DNA from 3 places in the Stenotrophomonas sp. 112478_Sma genome. Region 3 is predicted to be linked to each of the others. Evidence: predicted binding sites of a transcription regulator. Region 3 holds the regulator's gene; each other region holds the start of a gene.
What was found. The regulator HrcA, encoded in region 3, represses chaperone genes, less so after heat shock. The targets are predictions, from matches to a motif close to TTNGCACTCNNNNNNNNNGAGTGCNAA.

Region 1 (3,276 bases), 2.0 Mb from region 3:
TGGCCCAGGGGCCGGTGGACCTGGTCACCACCTCGCTGACCCTGCGTGACGGCGACGGCCTGGCGCTGGCGCGGACGGTCCGCGAAGCTGCCGGCCAGGCGTACGTGCCGGTGATCGTGGTCTCCGGCGATGCGCAGCAGCATCTGGAGCAGCGGCGCTTCACCGAGTACGTCACCGACTATTTCGACAAGGCGCTGGGCCATGAGGCGCTGGCGACCTTCATCCGTGGCTATGTGCAGCCGCAGACCATTCCCGGGGCGACCATCCTCTACATCGAGGACAGCCGGGTGGTGGCGGAGGCGACCAAGCGCATGCTCGAACGCCAGCAGCTCAACGTGCTGCACGTGGTCAGTGCCGAAGAGGCCTTCACCCTGCTCACGGCCGAATCGCTGGGCCGCAGCCGCCACCGCATCGACCTGGTGTTGACCGACGTCACCCTGAAGGGCGAATTGAGCGGACGCGACGTGGTGCAGCGCGTGCGCGTGGATTTCGGCTACGGCAAACGCCGACTGCCGGTGCTGGTGATGACCGGCGACGGCAATCCACACAACCAGACCGGGTTGCTGCAGGCCGGTGCCAATGATCTGGTGCTGAAGCCGATCGAGGAGCGCCTGCTGGTGACCAAGGTGCTGTTCCAGCTGCGCCTGGCCCGCTTGAACGATGGACCCCTGTTGCGATGACCGATGACGTAGTGGACACCCCGACGATCCAGCTGGAACCGAGCTGGAAGCAGCAGGTCGGCGATTACCTGTTGCAGCCGCAGATGCGCGAACTCTCCACCTTCCTGCGCCAGCGCAAGGCGGCCGGCGCGGCGGTGTTCCCGCCGGGGCCGCAGATCTTCGCGGCGTTCGACGCCACGCCGTTCGAACAGGTGAAAGTGGTGATCCTGGGCCAGGACCCGTACCACGGGCGCGGCCAGGCGCATGGACTGAGCTTCTCGGTGCCCGCCGGCGTTCCGGTGCCGCCATCGCTGCTGAACATCTACAAGGAGATCGAGGGCGACCTCGGCATCCCCCGTCCCGATCACGGCTGCCTGGTGCCGTGGGCGCAGCGCGGCGTGCTGCTGCTCAATGCCGTGCTGACGGTGGAGGAGGGCAGGGCCGGCGCCCACCAGGGCCGCGGCTGGGAAGGCTTCACCGACCACGTGGTGGATGTGCTCAACCGCGAACGCGAAGGCCTGGTGTTCATGCTCTGGGGGGCCTACGCGCAGCAGAAGGGCAAGGTCATCGATACCCGGCGCCATCGTGTGCTGAAAGCCCCGCATCCCTCGCCGCTGTCGGCCCATCGTGGCTTCCTCGGCTGCCGGCATTTCTCGATGGCCAACGATTACCTGCAGCGTCGCGGGCAGGCGCCGATCGACTGGTCGCTGCCGCCGCGCGCGGCGCTTTGACCTCCGCAGGCGGCCGGGCCTGAACACCGGGCAACGTTTCCTGGCCTGAATGGGCCTCCGGAACGGCCCGTTCAGCTCCGCTTGACCGGAATCGGCCGGTTCTCAGCAGGTAATTGGTTGAATTCCAAGGGATTGTGAATCCCGAAAAGCGCGCTCGCCACTGTCATCAAATCGCGCTACGGTAGGGCTCTGTTTGGGACCAGTGTTGCATCAATAGGATGCTGGAACTTTTTCTCCTTTAGCAGTCCAAATCCCGGACTGCTAAGATGGGTGCCTATGAGCCAGAACACCTCTACTGCCCTTGTGGCAAACAATCTCCCGATTCCCAGTGCGCTCGGTTCGCTGGACGCCTACATCGGTGCCGTGCACCAGATCCCGGTGCTGTCGGTCGATGACGAACAGGACCTGGCCCGTCGCTTCCGCGACGGCAACGATCTGGACGCTGCCCGTGAGCTGGTGCATTCGCACCTGCGCTTTGTGGTGCACGTGGCCCGCGGCTACAACGGCTATGGCCTCGCCCTGGGCGACCTGATCCAGGAAGGCAACATCGGCCTGATGAAGGCGGTCAAGCGCTTCGACCCGGACATGGGCGTGCGCCTGGTCTCCTTCGCCGTGCACTGGATCCGTGCCGAGATGCACGAGTTCATCCTGAAGAACTGGCGCATCGTCAAGGTCGCCACCACCAAGGCGCAGCGCAAGCTGTTCTTCAACCTGCGCAAGTCGAAGACGCGCCTGGGCTGGATGAACGCCGCCGAAGTCAGCGCGGTGGCCAAGGATCTGAACGTGTCCGAGCGCGAGGTCATGGAAATGGAGTCGCGCCTGTCCGGTCGCGATATCGGTTTCGATGCGCCCAGCGACGAGGATGACGATCATGCGCCGCCGTCGCCGGCCGCATACTTGGTGGCCAACGATGAAGATCCGTCGATGGCCTACGAGCGTGCCGACAGCGAGGACAACCAGCTGCAGCTGCTGCGCGAAGGCATGGCCGAACTGGATGCGCGTTCGCGTGACATCATCCGCCGCCGTTGGCTGGATGCGGACAGCAAGGTGACGCTGCAGGAACTGGCAGACGAGTACGGTGTGTCGGCCGAACGCATCCGCCAGGTCGAGGCGAATGCCCTGAAGAAGATGAAGGCGCTGTTCACCGCGTGATGTGACATCACAGGTATCCAACAGAAAACCCGGCATTGCCGGGTTTTTTGTTGGGCCTGCCAAGCAGCAGTCCGCTGCCTTTTACGCGTGCTCACGCGCGATCGCGCGCCAGCCGATGTCGTTGCGGTGGAATTCGTTGGCCCAGCTGACCTTGGCCACACCGGCGTAGGCATTGGCCTGCGCATCACGCACGCTGTCACCCAGCGCCGCCACGCACAGCACGCGGCCGCCGGCACTGACCACCCTGCCCTGCGCGTCCAGTGCAGTACCCGCATGGAAGACCTTGGCGCTGGCCGGCACCTCATCCAGGCCGGAAATCACTTCGCCCGTGACCGGCGATTCCGGGTAAGGTTTCGCGGCCAGCACCACACCCAGCGATGGGCGCGCATCCCACTGTGCCTGCACCTGGTCCAGGCGGCCATCAATGGCGGCTTCCACCAGCTCGACCAGATCCGACTGCAGGCGCAGCATCACCGGCTGGGTTTCCGGGTCACCGAAGCGCACGTTGAACTCGATCACCTTCGGTGCGCCGCTGGCATCGATCATCAGGCCGGCGTAAAGGAAGCCGGTGAACGGAATGCCGTCGGCGATCATGCCCTGCACGGTCGGGTTCACCACCTCGCGCATCACCCGCGCGTGCACCTCCGGCGTGACCACCGGGGCCGGTGAGTACGCGCCCATGCCGCCGGTGTTCGGCCCGGTATCACCGTCGCCGACTCGCTTGTGATCCTGCG
Region 2 (3,276 bases), 2.1 Mb from region 3:
CAAAAAAACCCCGCCTTGCGGCGGGGTTTTTCACTTCATCGGGAACAGCGGACCTTAGAAGTCCATGCCGCCCATGCCACCCATGCCGCCCATGCCACCGGCGCCGCCCAGGGCCGGCTCGTCCTTCTTCGGAGCTTCGGCAACCATGGCTTCGGTGGTGATCATCAGGCCAGCGATCGAGGCCGCGTTCTGCAGCGCCGAACGGGTCACCTTGGTCGGGTCCAGGATGCCGAACTGCAGCATGTCGCCGAACTCACCGGTGGCGGCGTTGTAGCCGAAGCTGCCGCTGCCTTCCTTGACCTTGTTGACGATGACGGACGGCTCTTCGCCGGCGTTGGCGACGATCTCGCGCAGCGGGGCTTCCATCGCGCGCAGGGCGATCTGGATGCCGTGGTTCTGGTCTTCGTTGGCGCCCTTCAGGCCGGCCAGCGCGGTGACCGCACGGACCAGTGCAACGCCGCCGCCCGGAACCACGCCTTCTTCAACGGCTGCACGGGTAGCGTGCAGGGCGTCGTCGACGCGATCCTTCTTTTCCTTCATTTCGATTTCGGTGGACGCACCCACCTTGATCACGGCAACGCCGCCGGCCAGCTTGGCCACGCGTTCCTGCAGCTTCTCGCGGTCGTAATCCGAGGAGGTGTCCTGGATCTGGGTCTTGATCTGCGCAACGCGCGATTCGACCGCAGCCTTGTCGCCCACGCCGTCGATGATGGTGGTGTTCTCCTTGGAGACCTGCACCTTCTTGGCGCGGCCCAGGTCCTTGATGGTGGCCTTCTCCAGCGACAGGCCCACTTCTTCGGAGATCACGGTGCCGCCGGTCAGCACGGCCATGTCTTCCAGCATCGCCTTGCGACGATCGCCGAAGCCCGGGGCCTTCACGGCCACGACCTTGACGATGCCACGGATGGTGTTGACCACCAGGGTCGCCAGCGCTTCGCCTTCGACTTCCTCGGCCACGATCAGCAGCGGCTTGCCGGCCTTGGCGACGCCTTCCAGCACCGGCAGCAGGTCACGGACGTTGGAGATCTTCTTGTCGTGCAGCAGGATGAACGGGTCATCCAGGTCAGCGGTCTGCGACTGCTGGTTGTTGATGAAGTACGGGGACAGGTAGCCGCGGTCGAACTGCATGCCCTTGACCACGTCCAGCTCGTTGTCCAGGCCCGAGCCTTCTTCAACGGTGATCACGCCTTCCTTGCCGACTTCCTTCATCGCGTCAGCGATGATCTGGCCGATCGACTCGTCCGAGTTGGCCGAGATGGTGCCGACCTGGGCGATCGCCTTGTCGTCAGCGGTCGGCTTGGAGATGTTCTTCAGCTCGGTGACGGCAGCCACGACGGCCTTGTCGATACCGCGCTTGAGGTCCATCGGGTTCATGCCGGCAGCAACGGCCTTGGCGCCTTCGCGGATCAGGGCCTGGGCCAGCACGGTGGCGGTGGTGGTGCCGTCGCCGGCGTCGTCGTTGGTGCGCGAAGCAACTTCCTTCACCATCTGCGCGCCCATGTTCTCGAACTTGTCAGCCAGTTCGATTTCCTTGGCGACGGAGACGCCGTCCTTGGTGATGGTCGGGGCGCCGAAGCTCTTCTCGAGCACGACATTGCGGCCCTTCGGGCCGAGGGTGGCCTTGACGGCATTGGCGAGAACGTTGACGCCGCGCACCATGCGCGAACGGGCGTCTTCACCGAAACGGATATCCTTGGCAGCCATTGCAATTACCTCATTGGTCGCGCCGGGCCGTGCCCGGCGGCTGGGATGTGGGGATCAGGTTGAAACAGGTCGCGGCGGGGCTCAGCCGATGACGGCGAGCACGTCGTCTTCGCGCAGGACCTTGTACTCGACGCCTTCGCTCTTGTACGAGCTGCCGGCGTACTGGCCGTAGATGACCTTGTCACCGACCTTCAGCGACGGCGCGCGCACGCTGCCGTTGTCCAGCGGCTTGCCGGGACCGACGGCCACGACTTCACCCTTGGTGGACTTTTCCTTGGCCGAGTCGGGGATGACGATGCCACCGGCGGAGATTTCGTCGGCTTCGATCGGCTTGACCACAACGCGGTCGTGCAGCGGCTTGATGCTCATAGGAGACCTCTTAAGTGATTGATTGGTCTAAAAAAGTCCGGCGATGTTAGCACTCGCACCAGGCGAGTGCCAGAACCGCACGTGAAGAAACCCGACAAGGTCGGGAGCACGGCAGAGATGGAGCCCCCCGGGAGGCTTTCAAGGGGCATAGCGAAAAAAGTTTCCGCGCCGGACGCTGCGGCAGTGCGGTGGGGCGGCCCCGAATTAGGTGACCAACGTCGCACTGTCAGATATCTGACGTTCATTTACGACAAAGTGTCACTGGATCGGCCTTAGGCTCGGCCGCGCATTCCCAATCACAAGGAGTCGTCGATGCGATTGCTGTCCCCGCTCGCCACCGCCTGCGTGCTGGCCCTGGCCACCGCGCCGGCCCAGGCCGAGGTCTTCATCAACGAACTGCATTACGACGACAGCACCGCAGCCGGTGACGTCGGCGAGGCGATCGAGGTCGTGGCCACCGCCGGCGAGGATCTGTCCGGCTATCGGCTGTATCTCTACAACGGCAGCACGCCGTCGGCCGCTTCGGTGTACGCCAACACGGCCGTCCCTGCCGGCAGCGCGGCCGGGTGCGGCAGCGCCACCCTGGCCGTGGTCAGCTATCCGACCAACGGCATCCAGAACGGTCCCAACGACGGCATCGCGCTGGTCGACGCCAGCGGCAAGGTGGTCCAGTTCCTCAGCTATGAGGGCACGATCACTGCCTCCGGCGGTCCTGCCGCAGGCATGACCAGCCAGAACATTCCGGTGGCCGAGACCAACAGCACGGCCCCTGGCACCTCACTGCAGCTGACGGGCAGCGGCAGCCAGTACGCCCACTTCACCTGGGCCGAATCGGCGACGCAGACCTTCGGCAGCTGCAACAACGGCCAGACCTTCAGCGGTGGGGGTACGCCCGGTCCCAATACGCCGCCATCGGTGTCCACCACCACCCCCGCCCAGGGCAGCAGCACGTTCCCGGCCGCGGCCGATCTGGAAGTGGTGTTCAGCGAGACGGTGAACCTGGCCAGCGGCGCCTTCGCGCTGAGCTGCGGCGCCTCCGGCAGCGTACCGCTGACCCACCCGGCCAGCGGCAGGAGCGTGAAGGTGTCCACCAACACCGCGCTGGTGGCCGGTGAGGCCTGCCGCTTCGACATCCGCGCCGCGCGCATCACCGACCTGCAGGGCGCGCATCCGGCTGCCGACAGCCGCATCGCCTTCACCGTG
Region 3 (3,276 bases):
TTGTCGCCCTTGTCCAGGCCATAGGCCAGCGCGGCCGCGGTCGGCTCGTTGATGATGCGCTTGACGTCCAGGCCCGCGATGCGGCCAGCATCCTTGGTGGCCTGGCGCTGGCTGTCGTTGAAGTAGGCCGGCACGGTGATGACCGCTTCGGTGACCTTCTCACCGAGGAAGTCCTCGGCGGTCTTCTTCATCTTCTCCAGTACCTTGGCCGAGATTTCCTGCGGCGCCATCTTCTTGGCATCGCTGGTGGCCACCCACGCATCACCATTGTCATGGGCGAGGATGCTGTACGGGACGTGGGCGATGTCCTTCTGCACCTCGGCGTCGGTGAACTTGCGGCCGATCAGGCGCTTCACCGCGTAGAAGGTGTTCTTCGGGTTGGTCACCGCCTGGCGCTTGGCCGAGGCACCGACCAGGACTTCGCCGTCCTTGGTGTAGGCGACGATCGACGGGGTGGTGCGATCGCCTTCCGAATTCTCGATGACGCGGGCCTTGCCGCCGTCCATGATCGCCACGCACGAGTTGGTGGTGCCGAGGTCGATACCAATGATCTTGCCCATGGGGGAGACTCCTGAGAAATGCTGTGTGGATGTCAGTCCGGCCGCTCGGCCGGTGGATGAATGGGATGTGGGGGAGGCTCGTGGAACATTCAAGCCATCTCCCGAACGCTGTGTTCAGCCGTTCAAGGTTCGCCGGGCATTGCCCGGCGATGACGATCCGGGGGTAGCGCCGGGCCATGCCCGGCGGCCGCTCCCGGATCGACCGCTCAGTCGGCGGCCACCACCACCAGCGCCGGCCGCAGCAGGCGCTCGTTGAGCAGATAGCCCTTCTGGAACACGGTCACCACGCTGCCCGGGGCGGCGTCAGGGGCCGGCACCTGGCTGATCGCCTGGTGGTGCTCCGGGTTGAACGGCTGGCCGGTCGGGTCAATCAGGACCAGGCCGTTGTCGGCGGCGACCTTCAGCAGCTGCTTGTAGGTCAGCTCCAGGCCCTCGCGCAGCGGGTGCGGGTCGTCGCCGGCGGCCTTCAGGCCGGCATCCAGGCTGTCGAACACGGGCAGCAGTTCGCCCAGCAGCTTCTCGTTGGCGAACTTGCGGGCCTGCTCGATGTCGCGGGCCACGCGCTTGCGCTGGTTCTCCAGGTCGGCGCGCTCACGCAGCGCATCGGCCCTGACCTGCTCGACTTCCGCGCGCAGGCGCTCCACTTCGTCATTGACGCCTGCTGCGGCGGCCGCGTCGGCGGCGCTCTGCTGGGATTCGAAATCTGGATGTTCGTGGTTCATGTCTGGGTCCCTGGCGGTCACTCCCCGCCTCCACCCACCCTAGTGTGGGCGGGATGCTGCGTTTCAAGCGTCCGCGGCACCGGATCCGCGTCCGGTCGGTGAAAAGGCCGCCCCCAGCACGTCGGCGGTGGCCTGTACCAGCGGGATCATGCGGTCGTAGGCCATCCGCTTCGGCCCGATCACCCCCAGCACGCCCAGCACCTGCCCGTTGGCCGCATACGGGGCGGTCACCAGCGAAACGCCCTGCAGCGGCATCATCCCGGTCTCTTCGCCGATGAAGATGCGCACGCCCGGGGCCTGGATGGTCCGCTCCAGCAGCTGCAGGATCTCGCGCTTGCTGGAAAACAGCTCGAACAGTTCACGCAGGCGCTCCAGGTCGGACAGGTCCTGGACCCCCATCAGGCGCGTCTGGCCCGCCACCAGCATGTCGTCGGCCGCGGGCTGCAGGGCCTGCTCGGCCAGTTCGATGCTGTGCGCCAGCAGCTGCTCCAGCTCGGAGCGGGCATCGCGCAGCTCCAGCAGCAGGCGCGCCCGGATCTCCGCCAGCGGCAGCCCGGCGAAATGGGCGTTGAGGTAATTGGCGACCTGCTCCAGCTGGCCCGGCGCGAAGTCCTGGCGGGTTTCGATCACCCGGTTCTGGACCTCGTTGTCGGCGAACACCAGGATCGCCAGCACCCGGCGGCCGTCCAGCGCCACGAAATCGATCTGGCGGAAGGCGAACTGCTCGCGCCGCGGCGCGCTGACCACGCCGACGAAGTGGCTCATCGCCGACAGCAGCTCGGAGGCACTGCCGAGCAGGGCCTGGGTGCTGCCGCCACCGGCCAGTTCCTGGCGCAAGCGGGCCAGCTCGCCCTCGCCCGGCGGCTGCATCTGCAGCAGGCTGTCGACAAACACCCGGTAGCCATGCGCGGTCGGGATCCGCCCGGCGGAGGTATGCGGCGACGCCAGCAGGCCCAGGTCCTCCAGGTCGCCGAGGATGTTGCGGATGGTGGCCGGGCTGACTTCCAGCCCGGCCACGCGCGCCAGCGTCTGCGAGCCCACGGGCTCACCATCCTGGATGTGGCGCGCGATCAGCGTGCGCAGCAGATGGCGCGCGCGCGGGGCGAGTTGGTCGGCGGAACCGTGCATGGAATCAACCTGTGAGACACGGAGACTAGATAATGGCGCCGGATCACCTTGGCAAGCCATTGGACCGCCCGCGTGCGCGTGCTAGCGTTGCGCGGCTCAGATACCCCCAGACCCATGCTCAGACACCTATCGATCAAGGATTTCGCCGTCGTCCGCGCTACCGAACTTGAATTCGGGCCTGGCATGACCGTGGTTTCAGGCGAGACCGGCGCCGGCAAGTCGCTGATGGTCGACGCGCTGGGCTTCCTGTCCGGCCTGCGCGCCGACAGTGGCGTGGTCCGCCACGGTGCCGCCCGTGCCGAGCTGTCGGCCGAGTTCGCGCTGGAGCATCTGCAGGCCGCACGCCAGTGGCTGGCCGACAACGAGCTGGACGATGAGGACCAGTGCCAGCTGCGCCGCGTGATCCGCGCCGACGGCGGTTCGCGGGCCTGGATCAACGGCCGCCCGGTCACCCTCGCCCAGCTGGGCGAACTGGCCGCGCTGCTGGTGGAAATCCACGGCCAGCATGAACAGCAGGCCCTGCTGGCGCGTCCTTCCCAGCTGGCCCTGCTCGATGCCTATGCCGGCAACGAGGAAGAGCGCCGTCAGGTCCGCCGCGCCGCAGCCGCCTGGCAGGCACTGGTCGATGAATCCCTGGCGCTGTCGCAACAGGGCGACGTCAGTGACCGTATCGGTTTCCTCGAGCATCAGCTGCGCGAACTGGACCGTGAGGATCTGGAGCCCGAATCGATCCTCGCGCTGGGCGCCAGCCATCGGCGCCAGGCCCATGCCAGCGCGCTGCTGACCGCCTGCCAGGCCGCCAGCAACCAGCTCAACGGCGACGAGGGCAGCTCGGCGCTGGATCAGCTGCAGCAGGTGCGGCACGA

Region 1: rpoH (RNA polymerase sigma factor RpoH) is a predicted target of HrcA. The motif match lies at 1,629-1,655, and genes of this name have one in related genera.
Region 2: ACZK08_RS17545 (co-chaperone GroES) is a predicted target of HrcA. The motif match lies at 2,120-2,146, and genes of this name have one in related genera.

What each region holds. Positions count from the first base shown of each region.
Region 1 is NZ_CM151072.1:3,892,074-3,895,349, reverse strand. Features, by position in the region: gene ACZK08_RS17740 (response regulator) at 1-680, shown strand, start outside; gene ung (uracil-DNA glycosylase) at 677-1,390, shown strand; gene rpoH (RNA polymerase sigma factor RpoH) at 1,667-2,542, shown strand; gene purD (phosphoribosylamine--glycine ligase) at 2,624-3,276, opposite strand, start outside.
Region 2 is NZ_CM151072.1:3,849,179-3,852,454, forward strand. Features, by position in the region: gene groL (chaperonin GroEL) at 55-1,704, opposite strand; gene ACZK08_RS17545 (co-chaperone GroES) at 1,786-2,073, opposite strand; gene ACZK08_RS17550 (endonuclease) at 2,386-3,276, shown strand, end outside.
Region 3 is NZ_CM151072.1:1,631,369-1,634,644, reverse strand. Features, by position in the region: gene dnaK (molecular chaperone DnaK) at 1-560, opposite strand, end outside; gene grpE (nucleotide exchange factor GrpE) at 767-1,282, opposite strand; gene hrcA (heat-inducible transcriptional repressor HrcA) at 1,346-2,410, opposite strand; gene recN (DNA repair protein RecN) at 2,525-3,276, shown strand, end outside.